DNA from 2 places in the Metabacillus indicus genome. Region 2 is predicted to be linked to the other one. Evidence: riboswitches for the same ligand, from Rfam matches in the RefSeq annotation. Region 2 holds a riboswitch; the other holds the start of a gene.
What was found. Region 2 has a riboswitch for S-adenosylmethionine ahead of ACK1LH_RS05375 (methionine biosynthesis PLP-dependent protein). Riboswitches for the same ligand answer to the same signal wherever they lie in the genome.

Region 1 (12,134 bases), 140 kb from region 2:
GCCTGAAGGCAAGTCTGCGCTTTACATACTTGCCCCGGTACCAAACAACTTCAGCAATATTGACTGGGAACAGCATCAGGAAGAGTTCCGGGAACTGGTGTTTGAGACAATTGAACGGAAAACGCAGTTTAAAAACTTGAAAAATCATATTGAAACGGAAAAAATCATTACGCCGAAGAACTGGGAAGAAGACATTCTTGTCTATAAAGGAGCAACCTTTAATTTAGGCCATCAGCTGACACAGATGATGGTGCTCAGACCCCACAACAAATTTGAAGAGCTGAACAACTGCTGGCTTGTCGGAGGAGGAACTCATCCGGGCAGCGGGCTTCCAACCATCCTAGAATCAGCAAGGATCACGACCAATGCCATATTGAACGAAACCAGTCATGCTGTACCGATCAAATCTGAAAAGAAATTGGGGAATGCACTATGAAAATTGCAATAGCGGGCGGCGGCATTGGCGGGCTTATTTCAGCTCTGATGCTCAGGAAAAAAGGATATGAGGTCAGTTTGTTTGAAAAGAGAGACAGACTTGGAGGAAGGCTTGCCTTTACAGAAGAGCAGGGGTATAGGATTGATGAGGGCCCGACAATTGTTCTTTTGCCGGAAATGCTCACATCCATTTTGAATGAAGCAGGAATTAGCCGTGATCAGTACGAATTAATCAATATCAATCCGCTTTATAAACTGCACTTTAAAGACGGATCTTCGTACACGAAATATAATTCCATTGAACGGCAGATCCAGGAGATAAAGGAGAACTTTCCGGGAAATGAAGAGGGCTTCGTTCAGTTCATGAAAGACATGGAAATCCGCTTCAACCTTGGTAAGGACCAGTTTCTCGAGAAATCCTTTCACGATAAGCGAACGTTCTGGACGCGCAACAACCTGAAAACGCTCGTGCACCTGAAAGCTTATAAATCTGTAAACAACTCGTTAAAAGCCTATTTTCAGGATGAGAGAATCCGGCAGGCCTATTCCCTGCAGACACTTTATATTGGAGGCAATCCGCTTGATTCACCGGCCCTTTATTCGCTCATTTCATTCAGCGAGCACAAGCATGGCATTTATTATCTGAAAGGCGGTTATGCTTCTCTTGTAACGGTTCTTGAAAATGCCCTTCTAAATTCTGGCGTAAAGGTGATGAAAAATGCTAATGTTGAAAGAGTAGTGACAGAGGGCGATCAAGCAGCGGCTTTGATTGTAAACGGAGAAGAAGTCAAGGCGGATGCCTTTGTTTTAAACGGCGATTTTCCAGGCGCATCAAAGATGATTCCAAAGGAGTCAATGCCTGCAAGAAACTATACGGCGTCATCCAGCTGTGTTCTGCTTTACTTCGGACTGGACAAAGTCTACACGGATTCACCTGTGCATCAGTTTTTTATGGGCTCGAATTTTCAGCAGCATATGAAAGAAATCTTTGAAACGAAAGAAGTTCCGTCAGATCCTTCCATCTACGCATTTCATCCTTCTGTAATCGATTCCTCACTTGCACCCGAGGGCCACGGCGTTTTATATGCACTTGTGCCGGTGCCATCAGGCAGTTCGATCAACTGGGGGGAACAGGAAGGTTTTGTTGAAAAGGTTATTGATCAGCTTGAAGAAAGAGGATTTCCCGGTCTCAGAAAGTCAATCCAGTGGAAAAAAGTCAGAACACCGGATGACAAAGAAATGGAAGGACTCTTTCAGGGAGGAAGCTTCGGCATCGCTCCGACTTTGTTCCAATCCGGCGTGTTCAGACCGCAGGTTAAACCATCCAAGCTCACAAACGTTTATGCAGCAGGAGCTTCGATCCACCCCGGAGGCGGGATCCCAATCGTTATGCAGGGGGCGAAGCTGATGGTTTCTGCCATCTTATCCGATCATCAAAACAAAGAGAGGGAAGGAGTGAGTCTGAGTGGTTGATTTAAAACAGGCCTATCAGCAATGTGAAGAAGTCATCCGGCATCATTCTAAAACTTTCTATAAAGCTTTTTCGCTTCTGCCTCCTAAAAAAAGAAAAGCAGTGTGGGCTGTATACGCCTTCTGCAGAATCGTCGATGACATCGTAGACGAGGGAGAGAGGCCAAGTGAAGAGTTAATGGAATTCACGGCTGAATTCGACTCTTTTCTAAGAGGGGATTACTCTAAAGATAATTTCATGTGGGTGGCCCTGCACGATACATTCACCAATTACGATATGGATGTGGAAGCCTTCCGGGACATGATTAAAGGCCAGGGAATGGATCTTGTCAAAATCCGCTATCAGTCTATGGAAGAAGTGCTTGATTATTCGTATCACGTTGCAAGCACAGTCGGCCTCATGCTTTTGCCGGTGCTTGCTCCGAAGAAGACAAACGTTCTTCGCGAAGGGGCTATCGCTCTTGGACTCGGCATGCAGCTGACGAACATCCTCAGGGATATCGGAGAAGATCTCGAACGCGGCCGCATTTACGTCCCTGAAGAGGTAATGGCAAAACATAAAATGACCGAATTTGATCTGCAGCAGCAGAAGGTAACCCCTGAATTTATCAGAGTGTGGGAGCATCTTGCCGCAGAAGCGGAAAAGCATTACGATACAGCGATGCTGACTATGCATGAATATCCTCTGCATTCCCGCGCACCTGTGAAAGCTGCCGGACACTTCTACCGTGCAATCCTTAATAAAATCCGCTTGAATGACTACAATGTGTTCGGTGAGCGGAATTTTGTGTCAAGTGAAGAAAAACATGCGATTCTTTCGCAAATCTGATTTTGAACACAGCTCAGCGCTGCACCGTCTTCATCGGGACGGTGCTTTTTGGCAGTCTGTTAATCTCACTATTTTGATTATTCTAAAATAATGATTGACAGAACCCATTACGCAGTATAAGATTACGTTATTCAATTTAATAGCTTGCTTATCAAGAGTGACTGAGGGAACAGGCCCTGCGACGTCCGGCAACCTCCTTAAATGGAACGGTGCTAAATCCTGCAGAATGTCCTTCATTCTGAAAGATAAGTCGTCATATATACGATTCCTCTTTCTGAATGAAGGAGGAATTTTTTTATTTATTTAGGGGGAAAAAGACATGAAGAAAATGGTGTTGGCATTATTAGTAGCAGGAGCGGGAATCCTGTCTGCGTGCGGCGCAGAGGAAACTAACGGAGAGAAGAAAGAAATTAAAATCGGCGCATCAGCCGGTCCCTACACAGATATGGTGGAACTGGCTATTAAACCCGGTCTTGAAAAAAAGGGATATGAAGTTGAGGTGGTTCAGTTCAACGATTATATTCAGCCCAATAATGCCCTGGGCAATGATGAACTCGATGCCAACCTCTTTCAGCACAAAATTTACATGGAAACATTTGCTGAGCAAAGCAAACTGGAACTTTCGGAAATTATCACAGTGCCGACGGCTCCAATGGGATTGTACTCAGACAAGGTAAAGAAGATTGATGAAGTCAAAGATGGCGCGTCAGTCGCTATTCCGAACGATCCGACGAATGCTGCCAGGGCGCTTCATATTCTGAAGGACGCAGGACTGATTCAGTTAAATGAAGAGGTCAGCCCGCTTCAAGTATCTGAAAAAGATGTGACAGAGAATCCTAAAAAACTGAAGTTCCTTCCGATTGAAGCTGCGCAGCTTCCAAGAGCTGTAGAAGATGCCGACCTATCTGCCGTGCCGGGGAACTTTGCCCTTGCGGCTAAAATGGACCTTGCGGATGCGGTGACTCTGGAGAATATGAATGACGTGCACCGCAATCGTGTTGTGATGAATACAAAAGACGCAGAATCTGAAATCGCTGAGGATATTAAAGACGTTGTTGAATCAGACGAGTTTGAGAAAGCGATAGACAAAGATTTTAAAGGATTCGGAAAGCCAGAGTGGATGGAAGGGAAATGAATAGAGCAGAATGAAAACAGTCCGTTTCGGGCTGTTTTTCTGATGGAAATTATAAAAAATGGGCTGTAAAAAACATTAAAACGTGTTCTGCGTCCAGCTCCACCGCCTAGATCCTCTGTCAGAACAAATCCAGCAAAAAAGTCAAACCCGGACTTTTCTGCCGGATTCTTATCTGCCTATCGGATCTGTTCAAGGCGCTTGCGCTTTTGTTCTTTCTTGAGTAATTCCGCTTCCTCTGAAATAATTGAGTCATAACAGAAAATAACCAAATAAGGATAGAAAAGGAGACAGGATGAAAAAATTAACCAGCGGATGGAACTTTGACAACAGCTACATGCGTCTTCCGTCACTCTTTTTTGCCAGTCAGAAACCGGCTCCGGCAAGTTCTCCTGAGATTGTGCTATTCAATGAAAAACTGGCTGCTTCTCTCGGGCTCGGTGCTGACACATTAAAAAAGGATGCGGACGTTTTTGCAGGAAACCGGATTCCGGACGGTGCAGAGCCGCTTGCACAAGCATACGCAGGTCATCAATTTGGCCATTTTACTATGCTTGGCGACGGCCGGGCAATCCTGATTGGTGAACACCTGACGCCGGATGAAAGACGAATCGATATTCAGCTGAAGGGCGGAGGAAGGACAAAATTCTCCCGGGGAGGCGATGGCCGGGCTGCTCTTGGTCCGATGCTTCGGGAGTACATCATAAGTGAAGCCATGCATGGCCTTGGCATCCCGACGACACGGAGTCTTGCAGTGATCACAACGGGAGACCCTGTCATCCGGGAATCATTTTTGCCTGGTGCGGTTCTGACCCGGATCGCTTCAAGCCACATCAGGGTTGGCACCTTCCAGTATGCGGCTAACTGGGGAAGCATAGAGGATTTAAAGGCGCTTGCTGACTATGCAATTAAGCGGCATGATCCGGAGATTGATGAAAGTGAAAACGCCTATCTGTCTTTTTTAAAGAAAGTGATTGACAGGCAGGCTGACCTCATTGCGAAATGGCAGCTTGCAGGATTTATTCACGGTGTCATGAACACCGACAACATGACAATCAGCGGAGAAACGATCGATTACGGACCATGTGCCTTCATGGACACATATGATCCGGAAACCGTATTCAGCTCCATTGATGTAAACGGTCGCTATGCATACGGCAATCAGCCTTACATCGGCGGCTGGAACCTTGCGAGACTGGCAGAATCACTTTTGCCGCTGCTTCATGAGGATGAGGAAAAGGCGGTTGAGATCGCGCAGGATGCCCTCTCAGCGTACAGTGATTTATATAAGCAGAACTGGCTTAATGGAATGAGGGCAAAATTAGGATTGTTCCATCAGGAAGAAGAGGACGGATCTCTCGTTCAGGAATGGCTGAAGATGATGCAGAAGCATCGTGCGGATTACACAAATTCATTCAGGTCGCTCACGACTGGTTCATACGGGGACTCTGCCCTGTTTCAATCAGAGGAGTTCGGAAAGTGGAACCGTCTTTGGGAAGAGCGGCTGGGCAGGCAGACGCAATCAAAAGAGGATTCGCTGCAGCTGATGAAAAACAGCAACCCCGCAGTCATTGCCCGCAATCACCGGGTAGAAGAGGCGATTGCAGCCGCGGCAGATGGAGATTACAGTGTGACTGAGAAGCTGCTGCGTGTATTGGAAAATCCTTATGCGTACTCCCCGGAACAGGAAGAATACTGCAAGCTTCCTCCGAGTGGCGACCAGCCTTACAAGACTTATTGCGGTACGTGAAATCATAAAGCAGCAATGAGCTAATAAAAAACTGTTTCCCGCATTCAGGGAAACAGTTTTTTAGTTTCTGTACCTCGAAGCAACAGCCTCTCCGACGTTCATTCCGCTCAAGGTTACCATTGGTGAACCTCCTCCGGGATGGGTGCTGCCGCCAACGAAGGAAAGATTGCGGATGTCTTTTGAAAAATTGGAAGGGCGGAGGAAGGCATCCATTTTTCTGTTGGCTGAGATGCCGTAAAGAGCTCCGCGGTATGCTCCGAAGGTGTCAGCGATTTCAAGTGGAGTTATCACTCTTTCACAGGCAAGCGCGTTTCGGATCTCAAGTCCTTTTGCCTCCAGAATATCATAGATCCGTTCCTTGTAGGCTTCTGCATCGACAGCAAGCTCTCCCTCTCTTGTAAGAGCAGGGGCATTGACAAGGATGAACAGATTATCTCCTGCCGGGGATACGCTTTTGTCCGTATAGGAGGAATTGCTGATGTAGATGGTCGGATCGCTGCTGTACCGATGCTCCGAAAACAGATCAATAAATTCCTCTTTATAATCCTTTGAGAAAAAGACATTATGATGCAGCAGCTCCCTATGTCTTTTTTTCAAGCCGGCCAAAATAACAAATGCAGAGATGGACGGCTGGTAGCTGTCGCGCTTGGAAACTTTAAATCCCGGACGGTGCTGTTCGTCAACAAGTTCAGGATAAGCCTGAAGCAGATCGGCATTCATGATGACCTCATCAGCCTGAAAAGATCGTCCGTCTTCAAGGAGAACAGATGACACCTTCTTATTTTGCACTTGAATCCTTTTCACCTTCGACCCGAAATGAAACCGCACGCCAAGTTTTTCTGCAGCCGCTTTAAATCCTTCTGCAATTTTCACATTCCCGCCTTCTGCGTAAAAAACACCCTGCACAAGCTCAAGGTAAGCAATCATTGAAAACGTGGCAGGAGAGATGTACGGAGAGGAACCGATATATGTTGCATACCGGTCAAATGCCTTGATCAGCTCAGGGTTTTTAAAATATCTGCCGAAAAAGTGATGCATGGACTCGAGCGGCCGGACTTTCAGCAGCGCTGTTCCAAGGGAAGGTGAAAGGTAGTCTGCAAATGACTCAAACATTTTTGGGAAAAAGTGCGTTTCCGACAGTTTGTATAATCTTGTGATTTCTTTTAGAAATTCATCATAATGCTGTGCGGCGAACGGATCGATTTTCTTCAGCTGCTCTTTCATGGCGGCGGAATCGCTTGTAAAATCAAAGACCGTTCCATCACTAAAAACGTTGCGCGTATGAACATCAAGCTTTTTCATGTTCAGAACGTCACTCATCCTCATGCCTGCTTTTGAAAACACTCGGTCAAAAACCTGTGGCATGGTAATCGTATTTGGACCAAAGTCAAAATGATAGTCTAAAAGGGAAACAGGCATCAGCTTTCCGCCTGCATGCCTGTTTTTCTCCACCACATCCACATGAAAGCCTTCGGCTGCAAGAGTAATGGCCGCTGACAGCCCTCCAAGACCGGCTCCGATAACGACTGCTTTTTTCATAGGGCAACGACCTTTCTTCTACAGCACATTTTCAAAATGGCTTACGTTCTTTTCGATGACCTGATTCCTCAGGAAATCGAGTTCTTTCGTAAACAGCTCCTCAAAACAACTGTTCTTTTCTTTACGGGATATCCCTGTAAGTTCTTTGTATGTAATGGGAGGACAGATGCGGACGAAAAGATCCTGCTTTTTCCGGTCTCCAAAAGAATAGTAAAAAATGACGGGAAGGACCGGAACGTGAGGGTGTTTCTCAAGCAATGAAATGGCCCCGGGCAAAAAGCCGAGAGGGCGCTTCTCGAGATGCATTTCATCCCCCTGCGGGAAAAGACAGACGGACTTGCCCTCATCCAGTTTTCTGCCGGCATACTTAAGAGAAAGCACAATGTCTTTCGGTTTCCCTCGGTTAACAGAAAACGCGCCGAGCTTTCTGAAAAAGGGGAATTCCTTCAGTCCTTTTTCGTGCATCATGATATAGATATCGTGTTTTATTTTTACCTGGTTGCAGTGGAAAAGAAGAAGACCGTCCCACCATGAACTGTGATTCATGCAGATAATAGCCTGATCCGGCAGCTCAGCAGGACCATCGAGGTAAATCCCGTTAAAATGGCGCTTAAACAGCTGCCTGTTATAAAGGAAAAACAACTTTTCAAAGTAAGGCTTTTTGGCAGCTTCAATCATGAGTGAACCTCTTTAAAGAATAATAGTAAACAGCAAGCGCTGCAGCAGTCAGCACAAGGGTGGCCGTAACGGCAAGCCACAGTTTGCTGATCAGCGCCAATAGGATGAACATGGCCTGCATCAGAATGAAAACAAGGACCATCCGGCTGTGCCAAATGCCGCTTTTGTTCATTTCGCTATGTACAAGAAAGTAGATGAAAGCATGCAGAATGAATGCGACAATAAACCATCCAGCAAAATTGGAAAAGGGAATGTTGTAGTAAAAACTTTCTGCCTGCCATACCCAGTATTCTTTAACCTCGTAGGCTACAGGGTCAATGATCAGATCCATCAGAACCGCAAGCAAAGAGCCAGTGAGAACATAGATCAGCACATTTTTCTTATAGGCGATCACTTTGGCAAGTGCATGCGACGAGGCGATCACCATCAGCCATGCAAATCCGATGGCGATGGGAACGCCGATCAGTTTAGGGCCGAAATCCTGCGTGTAGTAGTAGTCGCCAAACAAAATACCGTACTCAACGCCGAGGTGCTCTGCAAAAATGGAGAAAAAGACGATGATTGCAGAAATGGAAAGTCCTTTTGAAGTTCCGTATGAACGGACGAAATAAATGCCTCCGATCAAGCCTGCAGCTATCAGGAACACCACATTTGCCCATTCCAGGGCGGGAGGAAGAATATCAAAGCTTAAAAGAACAACACCGCACGCATACCAGAAAAGGAAAAAATAATAGATGGACTGATCAATTTTCATTTGTGCACCTCTCTCTCTACTCTGATTATAAGAAACCGCAGGAGGATGTACAAGGAAACGCGCTCTGGCCGTGCGCAGAGGGGCTGAACAGATTTTTCTGCACAAAAAAAAGAGCGGCATCACACCGCTCTAAACCACTCTGTTAAGCTGTTGTTTTTTTCTCAGGTTTGCCTTCTTCTAAAGAAGCGAATGATTCAGGGTAGCCGTAGCTGCCGTGCTCACTCATATCAAGACCGATCATTTCTTCTTCTTCTGTCACGCGGATTGTGCCCATGGCCTTTTTCATCACAATCAGGATGACGTAAGACACGATGAACGCATAAGCGGCACATGAGAGAATGCCGATGGCTTGAACGCCCAGCTGTGTGAGGCCTCCGCCGTAGAACAGTCCTGCAAGTCCTCCGTTTCGCTCTGCAAGCTCCGGAGTAGCGAAGAAACCGGTGGATAGTGTACCCCAGACGCCTGCCGCACCGTGAACGGAAAGGGCAAAAATCGGATCATCAATTTTCGCTTTATCAAACAGCTTCATGCTGAAGTAGACAAGAACACCGGCGACAAGTCCGATGACAACGGCTGCCCACGGGGCAACAAATGCACAGGAGGCAGTGATTGCGACAAGTCCGGCAAGAGCGCCATTTAAAGTTGTAGGAATATCAGCTTTTCCGGTCATTACACGGACCGCAATCATCGCTGCGATGGCACCTGCACCAGCTGCAAGCTGCGTGTTTAATGCTACATATCCGAAAAATCCGTCTGATACGCCGAATGTGCTTCCTGCGTTAAATCCGAACCAGCCGACCCAAAGGATTAAAACGCCAAGAGCCGTGTACACCTGGTTATGGCCGAAAAGTTGATTCATTGTGCCGTCTTTAGCGTATTTTCCAAGTCTTGGCTTTAACACAATCGTTGCAGCGAGTGCTGCCATTGCACCAGTTAAATGGACAACTGTAGATCCTGCGAAGTCCTGCTTGCCTAAATCCTTAAGCCAGCCGGCTCCCCAAATCCAGTGGGCAACAACCGGATAGATCAATGCAGAGAACAAGACTGCGAAGATAACATATGCAGACAGTTTAGCGCGTTCTGCAAATCCGCCAAAGGCAATTGTCAGGGCAATCGCTGCAAAGGCGAGCTGGAAAAAGAAATCAACGGAAGTGGTCAGCCCGTCAGTTGCTGGAGAAGCATCTCCGTAAAAGAAGTTTGAAAGACCGATAAACTTGTTGCCATCACCGTAAATGAACCCGTACCCTACTGCCCAGAACACAAGAGAGGCAATTCCAACTGTGAAAATCGTCTTCCCTGCGATATGGCCGGCGTTTTTCATCCGGGTAGATCCCGCTTCAAGAAGAATAAATCCTCCTTGCATGAGCAAAACAAGTATACCCGCAATGACGACCCATAAATTATCCATTAGCACGACAGCATCCATTCCTCAACACACTCCTTTTAATAAAAGATAATAAAGACTGATTTTCATGTCAGGAAATATAACACCTGTTGTTATGTTTATTATCATATGGCAAGAGCATGCAGAAAGCAAGCATTTTTCTGAAAATTATAATAAAAAATAAGGACTAATTTCCTGTGTGTTTTTTGATGGCGGTTACAATTCACGTCACATAAGCTGACGCGAAAAAACATCCGGCGAAACCGCCGGATGTCAGGTTGCTGCTTTTGAATGTAAAACAAATCCTTTATTGATCCAGACTCTGGACTTCCATCTTATAAGCATAAGAATGCCTCTCAGCCATTCATCAGCAATAAAAGCAATCCAGATACCTGCAAGACCCAGCTCAAACTGAATCCCAAGCACATAGGCAAGAGGAACGCTGATTCCCCACATGGACAAAATACCCATATATACAGGGAACTTTACATCTCCTGCGGCTCTAAGCGCACTGATGATGATCAGATTAAAAGCTCTGCCGGGTTCAAGAATAATGGTCAGCAGAAGCAGGACAGCTCCTGTCTGCAGAATCTCGGTGTTATCTGTGAAAATTCCGAACAGGCTGTCAGTAAAGATGCTGAATATGACAGCAATGACGGCCGATGTGCCGATTCCCCAGTACAGCGACTTCATGCATCTGGAGTAAGCCTGATCATATTCTTTAGCTCCTGTCATCTGTCCAATGAGAATCTGATTTCCCTGGCTGATCGCGAGACTGAAGAGGAAGATGAACATCATCAGGTTTTGCGCATACACCTTTGTCGTCAGCGCTTCGGCTCCAAGCATGGTAATGAAAATGGTAATGACAATCTGCGATCCGTTGTAGGCAAGATGCTCGCCTGCGGACGGGACCCCGATCTTCAGCAGATTTTTCAGGTGGGCAGCAGGCAGTTTGAAAACATCCAGCGCCTTCGTTTGGAATGAAATCCGCTTTACAAGGAGATAAGAAATAGCAATCAGTCCAGCAAGCCTTGATACAACAGTCGAAAGGGCAACACCCTCCACTCCAAGAACCGGAATGCCGAATGGACCGAAAATAAACAGATAATTCCCAATGACATTAAGAATATTCATGCCGATTGTGATATACATCGTATCCTTTGTGAATCCGTAGCTCTTAAGCACAGCTCCAATGGTCATGATAAGCGCCTGGAGGAAACAGAGCCCTCCGACCATCTTAAGGTAATAGTCAGCTTCTGCCATCAAGGCAGGCGGGATATTCATCATCATGAGCATGTTTTCGCTGAAAGCAATGACCGCTGCACCGATAATCAGGCCGAGAACCAGATTGGCTGCAATGGATACTTGCGAAATCTCAAGGGCGCTTCTGCTGTTGCCGGCACCGACGTTCTGTGTAATCAGGACGATCGTTCCCGTTGCAACAAAACCGAACATTACGATTAATATGTTCAGAATCTGATTAGCGACTCCGACGGCTGCAACCGAGTTGTCTGAATACTGGCTGAGCATCAGGGTGTCCGCATTTCCCATCAGCATGTGAAGAAACAGCTCAATAAAAATAGGCCAGGTAAGAGCAAATAATGTCAATTTTCGATCTTTCTTCAATTGAGGCAAAAAACATCCTCCTTCCCAAAAACTTACGTAAAATCATTACTAGTTTACAGATGATCTTCTATAATAAAAAGAGATGATTTCGATCATTTTTGGAAAAATACGACCTGAAGAGAGAGAGCGCCATGTCCTACATCGGTTTTGACATTCCTCCATTTCCAACTTTTATAAAAGGCGGAGATGCGATTTTTAAAAAGGGATCCAAGCATTTTAAGCGCATTTTCACCGTCTTTGATCTGATTTATGTCCAGTCGGGAGAACTTTACATAACGGAAAACAGCGAACCATTTACAATAAAAGACGGCCAGTTCATCATCTTAACTCCAGGCTTCGAACACTATGGACATAAAAGCTGCAAAGAAGATACAAGAGTCTTTTGGTGCCATTTCAAAATGGAAGGTGCTTTTTCACTGTACAGGGATGGGTATGAAAATTGGGCAGAAATCCAGACGCGTGACGGAGATTTTGTCGTTCCGCCCCAATTTCAATTTAAAATTCCGGCTTTCGGGGAATGCCTGCATCGCGATTTTG
Region 2 (12,134 bases):
TCCCATGTTACGAATATGTAAGTAAAGTATATCAAAATCAGCGGCCAAAGCCTATTAAAGCAGTTAAAACATGGACTGCAGTATCTTTTTAATGGCCGGCTGCCAGTAAGTCCATTTATGATCGCCTTCAAATTCTTCATACTGAACCGGAATGCCTCTGTCTGTCATCGCCTGATGCAGAGCCCTGTTCGGCTCAAGGAAATCCTGTACAGCGCCGTCTGTAGTCTTCACCTCTGTCTCGTTCACACCAATCTGGTGATACACCGACAGCAGTTCAGGCGAGGAGCATTCCTTCACCATTTTGAGTACCGAATCATCCGAGTATGGTGACTGCATGATGACTTTTCCGAATGTGTGCGGATAGGTCAAAGCCGTCATAAAAGATACTGTGCCTGCCAGAGAATCACCGATCAGCGCACGTCCCGCACCCATTTGATAAGTCGGGAATTCCCGGTCTAAAAATGGCACGAGTTCATGCGCCAGAAAGCGGATGTAGGCCGAATGGCGACTGCCGTCAGGATGATATTTTTCCCTGCGGTCATGTACATCACGGTAGGGAATGCCGACTATGATGACATTTTCCATTTTACTGTCTGAAAGCAATTCCTCAGCCTGCCTTGAAATGCGCCCCAGCCTGAAATAATCCTGACCGTCCTGAGCGATCAGGAGGCTGTATTTATATAGAGGGGAATAATTTTTAGGCAAGTAAATGAGCAAGGTCATTTCTTCTTTTAACTCCTGCGAATAAAGCAGCGTCTCCTGTACAATACCTGATTTGACTGTCATGTGTGATACCCCCAAAAGATGACGGACTAACATCCGAAAATAATGATTAAAACGCTTCCATCATTTTAACATGAACAGCGGGAAAATACCTGCATCTTGAGTCATTAGCTTTCGGTTCGTCTCCTGATTTCACGGATGAATGACTCCGCTTCATCAGCATTAAGCAAAACGATTGTGACTTCTTTCTTAAATCCATACAGCAAATCCGCTGAAACAGGTTCTTTTAAACTGATTTTAACAGCGGGTTTCTCTTTCACCAGATCTTGAAGGCTTAAATCAAGAATCTGCCGCTCCTGTTCCTTCGGCCGTTTTTCAGGAAGATCGTTCAGTCCTGCATCACGTATATGCGCAAGCGGGATGCTGATTTTTTTTGAGATGCCAGCCTGCAGATGCAATGTGTCATCTGACAGGTGATAAGGGCAAAGCCTTATTGCCTGCATGTCTGCGAGGAGAAAAAGCACTCCATATAGATTTAGAATAAGCAATACCCACGAAAGGACGGGGCTAAACGAGTGGAGAAAAAAATGTATCGCAGCCGTTTCCAGCACGATGGCATGAATCAGCATAATCGAAGTAGCAACCGCACTTGTTTTATGGTGGGCGGAAAAGAACGTTCCGCTTCGAACGGGTGCTTTTTTCTTCCATGAAAGAAGCGCGTAATAGAACAGGGAAGCTTCTGTTAAAAGGACGTCCGTCAATTTGTTCCTGGAAATATGATTGCAGACAGCAGATTCCGCTTTCAGGTGAAAATAGGGAAGACCGGATGCTGACAGATAATCTCTTCTGATGAGAGGAATCTTTCTCAATACAAGGACAAGAAGAAACAGCTCTGCTGCGATAAAGATTGATTCAAAAGCCAGAACGGCTGCCGGGAGAAGGGGATGCGCGGCAAGCTGTTCTTCAGGCAGCATAAAATGGGCAAATAAAAAACCGGCTAAAACAACAGGTCCTATATAGGTGAGGGAATACCGTTTTCTTAAAATGAAAAAGTAAGTTAAAAGGGGAATGACAACTAGAAAATCAAGAAGGGATCCAATCAGCGCACCATCAGGAACAGGCTGCATGATTGGAAGACGGTATAGAGCAGCATTTGAAGCCAGAATCAGGACCACAAAAAACAGATACAATCCCCATTTAGGCTTAGTAAGAGTTTGGTTCATATCCTTCGCCGCCTTTCTGTATAGGATAAATATACCATATAATAGTGTAATAAATTGGAAGGATATGTGAATGAATAATGACAGATTTCAACGTGTCATAATTCCGGAGAGCAGCTCATATTTCTTAAAAGAAGACAAGCTCCGGGAGTGCTGAAGGTGAAAAAACCGTTCCAGTTTATTGCAAGTATTTATGCAGCCGTTTCGATTTCTTTTTGGGGCATTTCTTTTGTGTCTACAAAAGCTGTTCTCAGCCAGCTTGACCCGTTCACGCTCCTTGTTGTCCGCTTTGGAATTGCTGCGGTCTTTTTGCTTTTTCTGCTTCTGCTTCTAAGACATCCGCTCAAAATGAGCCTCTCGCAAATGCCCGCCGTTTTCATTCTTGCCGTACTCGGGATTTTCGTCCATCAGATCATACAGGCCTCAGCCCTGCAATCGATCGGGGCTTCCGAAGCAGGCTGGATCATTTCTTTTTCGCCGATTTTTACAGCTGTTCTTGCTGCCTTCTTTTTAAAAGAACGGTTTACGCTGTTTAAAGCGGCCGGCATGACGATTGCCATTCTCGGGGTGCTTCTGATTACGTCTTACAGGCAGGGCGGATCCATTGTGTTTCACGTGAACTTCGGTTATATCCTGATGATTTTAAGCACGTTAAACTGGGCGGTTTATTCGATTTTGATTAAAAAACTGGCGATACCGTATTCGGCTTTGACGGTCACCTTTTACACAAGCTTTTTCGGCTTTCTAATGACGCTCCCATTTTTCATCAGGGGAGAAGGCTGGAGGCAGCTGTCCGTTCTGACAGGCGAAAACTGGACACATCTTATGTTTCTCGGGATTTTTGTATCAGCCGTAGCCTATTGGTTCTGGGGGAAGGCGCTGGAAGTCATGGAGGCAACGAAAGTATCCTCCTTCCTTTACTTTGAGCCGCTTGCAACCGTCATTGCCGCCGTGCTCCTGCTGAATGAGCCTGTCCTGCTGGCGAGCGGCGCCGGGGGCATGCTGATCATTGCAGGTGTGATGCTTGTGAATTTTAAGAGAAAAGGTTAAAGGAGTTTGTCATTTTTTGAAGAATGTATGTTAACAGGGAAAGCCTTTTTTCACCAAATTATGCAAAATAAATTGACAATCTTGTAAACTCTTACTATTATAAAAATTAATTCTGACTAATCTTATATGGATTGAGCTGATTGGAAAACCAAAGGCTCCCGCCCCATGTCTATTTGGGCTGGGAGCCTTTTTGAAAAGAAAGCGGATCCATTTTTTTATTCAGGCAGCTGAAAATACAGCAGTGCATTCGAGCACAGGCAAATGACTTAGGAGGATATATATGGAGATATTCTGGTTTTTACCGACAGCAGGCGACAGCAGATATTTAGGTACAGATAAAGGCAAGAGGGAGGTCACCATCGAATATTTGCAGCAGGTGGCAAAAGCGGTGGATACGCTTGGGTTCACCGGAGCACTCCTCCCGACAGGAAAAGCATGCGAGGATTCATGGGTCATCGCATCAAGCCTTATTCCTGTGACAGAACGGATGAAATTTCTGATAGCACTGAGACCGGGCTTTACGCCCCCGACGATTGCAGCCCGCATGGCTTCTACTCTTGACCGTATTTCAGGGGGAAGACTTCTTTTGAATATCGTACAGGGAGGGGACCCTGTTGAGCTGGCAGGAGACGGCCTTCATTTGAGCCATGACAAGCGCTATGAGCAGACAAATGAATTTTTGACGGTATGGAGAAGGCTTTTTGAAGAAGAATCGGTTGATTTTAAGGGAGAGTATTTTGACATTGCAGGCGGCGGCATCCATCATCCGCCTGTGCAAAAGCCTTATCCTCCGCTGTATCTTGGGGGCACATCACCTGCAGCACATGAAGTGGCGGCAGAACACGTTGATTATTATTTGACATGGGGAGAGCCGGTTGAAATCGTGAAAGAGCGAATTGACAAAGTCAGGGAGCTCGCCGCCAAAAAAGGACGCGAAGTGAAGTTTGGCATCAGGCTTCATGTCATTGTCAGAGAAACGGCGGAAGAGGCATGGAAGGCTGCAGACGAACTCATTCAATATGTTGATGAGAGCGTAGTGGAAGCGCAGAGACAAAAATTTGCGCGCTTTGATTCAGTCGCGCAGCGCCGGATGACGGATTTGTCGCTGGACAACAAAAACGCGCTTGAAATCGCACCGGGACTGTGGGCAGGAATTGGTCTTGCAAGGGAAGGTGCGGGGACTGCGCTTGTCGGGGATCCGGACAGCGTGGCCGAAAATATGAAAAAGTACGCCGAAGCAGGCGTAGACACATTCATTATGTCGGGGTATCCGCATCTGGAAGAAGCATACCGCACAGCGGAACTGCTGTTTCCAAAGCTGCCCCTGAAACATAAAACCATCAAACAGGAGGTATAAGATGAACAAAAAGCTCAGCAGCTTCTTAGCGGCAATATTCGTAATGGTCCTTGCTTTAGCCGGGTGCTCCTCGAATGAAACCGGAGGGAGCGGAAAAGACGGAGTGACAGAAATCAGCTTTATCCACTGGCGCGGGGAGGATGCTGAAGTTTTTAAAGAACTGATCAGCAAATTCGAAAAAGAGAATCCGAAAATCAAAGTAAACATGACAGTCTATCCATCTGAAGAATATCAGTCTACTGCACAGACGCTGCTCAGAGACGGTTCAACGGGAGATGTGTTTACATCATTCCCGGGATCTCAATTTGAAATTATTAAAAAAGCAGGCTTTTTCGCTGACCTTTCCAATGAGGAATTTGTTCAGAATTACAACGAAAACCTGATAGAAGCAGGAAAGGCAGACGGCAAACAGCTTGCCGTTCCGCTGCAGCTTGTCTATAACCAGCCTGTCTATAATGCAGGTATTTTTGAAGAACTCGGACTGGAGCCCCCTAAAGACTGGGAAGGATTTTTGGCTCTTTGCGAAACTCTTAAAGAAAACGGCTATACACCTATCGCCTTCCCTGGAGCTGATATTGGCCCGGGACAGCTGATGAACAGCATGATGATGAACAATGCGCCGGACGAAGAGATTTTTGCGAAGCTTATGGCCGGCGATGCAAAATTGACGGATGAGTGGTGGGTCAAGACGCTTTCTCAATTTAAAGAGCTTACTGACAAAGGCTACATTGCTAAAGAAGCCCTCGGCACAAAGCATGACGGAGCCATTGCGCTGATGGCCCAGGAAAAAGCAGGAATGCTTGCAAGCGGATCTTACGCTATGGCCGGCATTAAGCAGCAAAATCCGGACATTAAGCTGCAGCTTCTTGCGCCAATCACAGTTGCTGAAAATGAAGCAAAATACGAGGGGGTCCACACAACCACGTTCATGCTTGCAGTCAACAGCAAATCAGAGAAGCAGGATGCAGCAAAAAAATTCGTGAGCTTCCTTTCTGAATCAGAAAATGCAGGCGAATACGCAAATAAAACCGGCCAGCATGTAACGCTTAAAGATGTCACGTATGAGTCTGAAGAACTGAAAGATACAGCTGTCTGGATGGAAAAAAACACACGGTTCCAGCCCCGCTTTCTGATTCCGAATGCAGATGTTGAAAAAGCGGTGATCGCGTCCATTCAGGCTGTCATCGGCGGAACGGATCCTGAAAAAGCGGCTGCAGAAGCACAAAAAATTGTTGAGCAGAACTTAAGCAAGTAATCCGGAGAAGAGGGGGAAAGCCCCCTCTTCTTCTCATCATGAAAGGAGGCCATTTCATTGCTGAAACATAACAAATCACTGCTGTTCTTTCTTGCACCCGGCATTCTTGTGTACAGCATCTTTTTTATCTACCCGACACTGAGCGCCTTCTTTTACTCATTTACAAACTGGGACGGAATCTCCCCTGATTTTGATTTCGTCGGAGTGACCAATTATATCAATCTGGCGACAAATGACTCTATTTTTGCAAAAGCACTTGGAAACAACGTGAAATTCATGCTGTTTGTCGTTGTTTTTCAAACGCTGTTTTCCCTTGTCTTTGCCCTTTTCCTGATTAAAAACACAAGAACCAATGTTTTTTTCAGGGCACTGTTTTTTTTTCCTACGATTCTATCCTCTGTTTCAGTCGCCTTTATCTGGTCGTTTATTTACGATCCAAACCTTGGGCTCCTTAAAACCATTCTTACAGGGCTGCAGCTTGATTTCCTGGCACAGAACTGGCTGGGTGATGAGAAAATCGCCATTTTTTCAATTGCTGTCGTGCAAGTATGGTTTCATACAGGACAGATGATTATTATCTTTGTTGCCGGTCTTCAGAGCATTCCTGCCGATCTTTACGAGGTGGCCAAAATTGAAGGGGCAAGCAGATGGCAGACGTTCAAAAAAGTCACATGGCCGCTTGTTGCTCCCGCAGCAACCATCGTTGTCGCGTACACAACGATACAATCATTTAAAGCGTTCGATCTGATCTTTGCCATGACGCGCGGAGGTCCGAACTATTCAACGGAGATTATCGCAACCCTGATTTACACAACGGCATTCAGGAGCTTTAAATTTGGCTATGCATCAGCAGAATCCGTTATTTTTATGGCCGTCATTGCCTTGATTACGTTTGTGCAGTTTAAGGCATTGCACGCAAACAGGGTCGACTACTGAGGAAAGGGTGACGAACGTTGAAAGGAACAAAGTACGGACTCATATTAATCTACGCAGCCATTATCATCATTCCGATCTTCGCCATCTTTTTAACAACGTTTAAAACGATTGCTGAAATGTATGAAAATGTACTCGGACTGCCTGAACGGTTTTCAGTGTCAAATTACATATCTATTTTTAAAGATCAGTCGATGGGCCTGTATTTTCAGAACAGCTCAATTGTCACACTTGTATCCGTCTTTCTGACGCTGTTTTTTGCAAGCCTGATCGCCTTTGCCATCACGCGGATCGGCGGTGTACTCAGCGCTGCTGTGTTCGGATTTTTCACACTCGGCATGATGATTCCTGCGCAGGTGAACATGATTCCGCTCTATCAGTTGATTTTTCAGCTGAAGCTGACGAACAGTCTCGTGGGACTGATGATCGTCAACATTGCGGCTACCTTGCCTGTTGCTGTTTTCATTCTCACTGGATTCATGAAAACTCTGCCGAAATCGTTGTTTGAAGCAGGATCCATTGACGGCGCCGGGAACTGGCTGATGTACCGCAAAATTGCCCTGCCGCTCTCGCTTCCATCGCTGTCTGCAACAGCCATTTTTCTGTTTGTGATGCACTGGAACGACCTGCTGTACCCTTTGCTTTTCATCACGAAAGATGAATATAAGACCTTGCCGCTTGCTCTGCTTGAATTTCAGGGGGAGTACATGACGAACTATCCGATGCTGTTCACCGGCGTGATGATTGCCTCTGCGCCGCTTATTATTGCCTACATCTTCCTTCAGAAATATTTTATTGCGGGAATGACTGCAGGCTCGGTGAAGGGCTGAGTTTTTTGCCCCAAACCCTTGCATTTATGAAAAAAGTGAGGTAAGGTAATAAAAACATTTAAAAAATTCATACTATTTATTCTTATCCAGAGAGGTGGAGGGTTCTGGCCCTGCGAAACCTCAGCAACCGGAAAAGATCAGGCAGATGCCTGTTCGAACCAAGGTGCTAATTCCAGCAAGCTTGAATGCTTGGGAGATAAGAGGAAGCCAGTTTTGCCGAACCAGCGTCTTCTTCTTATATGAGGAAGGCGCTTTTTATTTTTCCAAAGCATATAAAAAAGCCCGGTCCAGGGCGTGTAAAAGAAGAAATGACAAACAGGATGGTGTTTAATCATGTCGGAACGCATTGAAACAACTTTGGCGCAAATCGGGAATCGCAGTGAAAACATAACGGGAACGGTAAACCCGCCCGTCTACTTTTCAACAGCCTACAGACATAATGGAATCGGGGAATCAACAGGGTTTGATTACATCAGGACAGGAAATCCAACGAGAACAATTTTAGAAAAAGCAATCGCAGATCTTGAGCACGGCGATCAGGGATATGCATTCAGTTCGGGAATGGCAGCCATTCAGACGCTGATGGCCCTGTTTAAAAGCGGGGATGAACTGATTGTCTCTTCCGATTTGTACGGCGGAACATACCGTTTGTTTGAACGGGAATGGCGCAAATACGGCCTTGTTTTCCATTATGCGGATTTTAAAGACGGGGACTGTACAAAGCAGCTGATCAATGACCGCACAAAGGCGATTTTTCTGGAGACTCCGACAAATCCTTTGATGCAGGAAACAGAGGTCAGCGATATAGCCGAAATGGCACGGGAACACAAGCTGCTGCTGATTGTTGATAATACGTTCTACACGCCTATTCTGCAGACGCCGATTTTAGACGGAGCCGATATTGTCATTCACAGTGCTACCAAATATTTGGGCGGACATAACGATGTACTTGCAGGTCTTGTCGTCGCAAAAGGCAAAGAGCTTTGCGAAGAGCTTGCCCAGCACCATAATGCAATCGGCGGCGTGCTCTCCCCATTTGATTCATGGCTTTTGATCCGCGGGATGAAGACACTTGCTTTAAGGATGAATCAGCATGAAAAAAATGCAGGACAGGTTGCAGAATTTTTGGAGAGCCAATCCGAAGTAACGGATGTTTTATACCCGGGAAAAGGCGGAATGCTTTCGTTCAGACTGCAAAAAGAAGAGTGGGTCAATCCATTTTTAAAAGCACTGAAGACGATAACCTTTGCTGAGAGTCTCGGAGGCGTTGAGAGCTTTATCACATATCCGGCCACGCAGACACATATGGATATTCCAGAAGAGATCAGAGCTGCAAACGGCGTATGCAACCGCCTGCTGCGTTTTTCAGTCGGCATTGAACACGCAGGTGACTTGGAGCAGGATCTGCTGCAGGCATTTGAACTTATGAAGGAGGCAGATAAAGTTGAGCAGCGGTAAGTGGACATTCGAGACGAAACTGCTTCACAACAGTCATAAGGCGCAGAAAGATACAGGGGCGGTCAGCGTTCCCATTCATCATTCATCAACGTTTCACCAGTTTGATTTTGACGATTACGGGAAATTCGACTACGGCCGTTCGGGAAATCCGACGCGGGAAACACTTGAGCAGGCCATTACTGAACTTGAAGGCGGAACAAGAGGCTTTGCTTTTGCATCCGGGATGGCAGCGATCTCCACCTGTTTTCTGCTTCTTTCAAAAGGAGACCATGTCCTGATTACAGAGGATGTTTACGGGGGAACATACCGGATCATTACAGACGTTCTCAGCAGATTCGGCATCGAGTACAGCTTTGTTGACATGACCGATCTGCATGAAGTGGCTTCTCATATCAGGCCGAATACGAAAGTCATTTACGTTGAAACGCCGTCCAATCCTCTTTTGAAAATTACCGACATCCGGGGGATTACAAAGCTTGCAAAAGCAAACGGATGCCTGACGTTTTTAGATAATACGTTCCTTACACCAGCTTTGCAGCGGCCGATTGAACTCGGCGTGGACATCGTCCTTCACAGCGCCACCAAATTCCTTGCCGGACACAGCGACGTCCTTGCAGGCCTTGCCGTTGTAAAGGGAGAGGAGCTTGCAGCGAGAGTACAGAAACTGCAGAACGCATTCGGAGCCGTCCTCGGCGTCCAGGACTGCTGGCTCGTTCTCCGTGGCATGAAAACATTGAACGTAAGGCTGCAGCAGTCCAGTGAGTCTGCTCGAAAACTCGCAGACTATTTATCCCGCCATAAAGCCGTCCGGAACGTGTACTACCCTGGACTCACGTTTCATCCCGGGCACTCGATCCAGCGGTATCAGGCAGATGGTCCTGGAGCTGTCCTGTCTTTCACACTGGCAGACGAGGATGCCGTCCGCACGCTCGTTAAAAATGTGGAGCTGCCGGTATTTGCGGTAAGCCTTGGAGCGGTCGAATCCATTCTGTCCTATCCGGCCAGAATGTCCCACGCCGCCATGCCAAAAGAAGAACGGGAGCGCCGCGGAATTACAGACGGACTATTGCGCATAAGCGTCGGGCTGGAAAATGCGGATGACCTGATCAAAGATTTTGAGCAGGCGCTTGCAAAACTGCCGGCGAGTGCAGTGGAGAATAAATTAAGAGCTTAAATCTAGCGGAATTAAAAAATACAAGACTCTTAACTTGATGTTAGGAGTCTTTATCAAGTAATGGAGGAAATGCAGATGTACAGCTATGTTTCACACTTGGAGTGCCCAAAGTGCGGTGCCGAGTATTCAGTTAAGGACGTGCAGCAGCTTTGCACATGCGGATCTCCGCTTTTGGTGCGCTACCATTTAGATCAAGTGAAGAGTGCGTTATCAAAAGAAGAAATCGCCAGCCGGGAAAACAGTTTGTGGAGATACCACGAGCTGCTGCCTGTTGAGGATCCAAAGCATGTGGTTTCAATGGGAGAGGGCATGACCCCTCTTTTGAAAATGGACAGGCTTGGGGCAGAATATGGCCTAACACAGCTGCTTATGAAGGATGAAGGGCTGATACCGACCGGCTCTTTTAAGGCCAGGGGAGCGGCTGTCGGAATTTCTAAAGCAAAGGAGCTTGGCATAAAGACCTTTGCGATGCCGACAAACGGTAATGCAGGTGCAGCCTGGTCGCTTTATGCTGCCAGAGCGGGGATGGAGCCATATGTCATCATGCCGCTTGATGCGCCCCTCATCACCCGGAAAGAAACCGCCATTTCAGGTGCGAATCTCCATTTAATTGACGGACTGATCAGCGATGCGGGAAAAGTTGTGGCGGAGCTTGTGAAAGATCAAGGATTCTATGATGCTTCTACTCTGAAGGAACCTTACCGCATTGAAGGGAAAAAGACGATGGGATATGAAATCGCCGAACAGCTCGGCTGGGAGGTGCCTGATGTCATTCTTTATCCGACAGGAGGAGGAGTGGGCATTATCGGAATCTACAAAGCGCTTCGGGAGCTGCAGGAGCTCGGCTGGATCAGCAAGGAGAGGATGCCTCGCCTTGTTGCCGTTCAGGCTGAGGGATGTGCGCCGATTGTAAAAGCTTTTGAAGAAGGAAAAGCTGAATCGGAGTTCTGGGAAAATTCGCAGACGGACGCGTTCGGCATTAACGTTCCGAAGGCAATCGGTGATTTCCTTGTACTGGAGGGAATTTATGAAACAAACGGGAATGCCATAGCTGTATCAGAAGAGGAAATTAAGGCAGAGCAAGCCCTGACGGCAGAGCTTGAAGGATGTTTTATTTGTCCTGAAGGTGCGGCAACATTCGCTGCAGCCCGCAGATTGAAGGAGAGCGGATGGATCAGGGAAGACGAGAAAGTGGTCTGCTTGAACACTGGTCAGGGCATCAAATATCCGGAGACGGTACGTGCAGAGGCGCCGGTTTTGAAAAAAGGAGAAAAGCTCTCACTCTAAACTTCTACTCCATCAGGCAGATTCATATACTGTAGCAATGTACAGGCAGTCTTGTGCATAATCGGCTGTGGAGGTGCAAGATGATTGTTGAAGTAAGTGCTGCAGGAGCTGCGCTCGCCTTTATGTTACTCGTCGCCTATTTAATTCAGACTCTCCGCAAGGGCATGACGACTCTTGATGAGACGAATGAAACGCTTGCGGAAGTAAGAAAAGCGGTCCATGATCTGTCGGGAGAAGCAGAAGAACTTATCCAGTCCGCCAATCAGATCACGGTTGATGTGAAAGGCAAGATGAAGACAGTGGAACCGCTGTTTGAATCCGCACAGGACATGGGAGAAGTTCTGAACAGTGTGACCCATACCGTAAAACAGGCGGCATCGGGCTATGGATACGGACTCCCTCCAGTGAAAAACGATGATCCGCCAAACCGTGAGATGAAAATCAGGCTTAAATGAACGTTTCCTCAACAGAATTGAAATGACACATGAAACAGCAGGCACATTCTTTGGAGAATAGTGCCTGCTGTTTTTGTTTTACATGGTATTATTGTAAAAAACAGATAATTTGATAAAAGATGGAAGCCTTTATTATTACGAAATTAGATAAGGAGTGAAGGCATGAAATTGCTGCTTACATCTGGAGGCGTAACGAACCGGAGCATACACAATGCCCTTGTTGACATGCTGGACAAGCCCATTGCAGATTCCACTGCCCTCTGCATTCCTACAGCTATGTACGGACACCCCTGGGTCGGGCCCGGCGTCAAAGTCTGGGAGTTTATCACCGGGAAACCCGGAAATCCCATGGTCGATTTGGGCTGGAAATCTGTAGGCGTGCTGGAGCTCAC

Region 1: another riboswitch for S-adenosylmethionine. It lies ahead of ACK1LH_RS04695 (MetQ/NlpA family ABC transporter substrate-binding protein); the one in region 2 lies ahead of ACK1LH_RS05375 (methionine biosynthesis PLP-dependent protein).

The regions. Positions count from the first base shown of each region.
Region 1 covers NZ_CP176757.1:926,304-938,437, forward strand. The annotation lists gene ACK1LH_RS04680 (phytoene desaturase family protein) at 1-436, shown strand, start outside; gene ACK1LH_RS04685 (phytoene desaturase family protein) at 433-1,908, shown strand; gene ACK1LH_RS04690 (phytoene/squalene synthase family protein) at 1,901-2,734, shown strand; SAM riboswitch class I at 2,880-2,986, shown strand; gene ACK1LH_RS04695 (MetQ/NlpA family ABC transporter substrate-binding protein) at 3,054-3,869, shown strand; gene ACK1LH_RS04700 (protein adenylyltransferase SelO) at 4,162-5,616, shown strand; gene ACK1LH_RS04705 (phytoene desaturase family protein) at 5,677-7,155, opposite strand; gene ACK1LH_RS04710 (lysophospholipid acyltransferase family protein) at 7,174-7,833, opposite strand; gene ACK1LH_RS04715 (carotenoid biosynthesis protein) at 7,826-8,587, opposite strand; gene ACK1LH_RS04720 (ammonium transporter) at 8,730-10,013, opposite strand; gene ACK1LH_RS04725 (MATE family efflux transporter) at 10,245-11,597, opposite strand; gene ACK1LH_RS04730 (helix-turn-helix domain-containing protein) at 11,729-12,134, shown strand, end outside.
Region 2 covers NZ_CP176757.1:1,061,324-1,073,457, forward strand. The annotation lists gene ACK1LH_RS05340 (alpha/beta hydrolase) at 64-786, opposite strand; gene ACK1LH_RS05345 (hypothetical protein) at 891-1,946, opposite strand; gene ACK1LH_RS05350 (DMT family transporter) at 2,103-2,993, shown strand; gene ssuD (FMNH2-dependent alkanesulfonate monooxygenase) at 3,274-4,350, shown strand; gene ACK1LH_RS05360 (ABC transporter substrate-binding protein) at 4,352-5,605, shown strand; gene ACK1LH_RS05365 (carbohydrate ABC transporter permease) at 5,666-6,541, shown strand; gene ACK1LH_RS05370 (carbohydrate ABC transporter permease) at 6,559-7,368, shown strand; SAM riboswitch class I at 7,448-7,571, shown strand; gene ACK1LH_RS05375 (methionine biosynthesis PLP-dependent protein) at 7,702-8,826, shown strand; gene metC (cystathionine beta-lyase) at 8,813-10,000, shown strand; gene ACK1LH_RS05385 (threonine synthase) at 10,070-11,287, shown strand; gene ACK1LH_RS05390 (DUF948 domain-containing protein) at 11,368-11,742, shown strand; gene ACK1LH_RS05395 (Type 1 glutamine amidotransferase-like domain-containing protein) at 11,905-12,134, shown strand, end outside.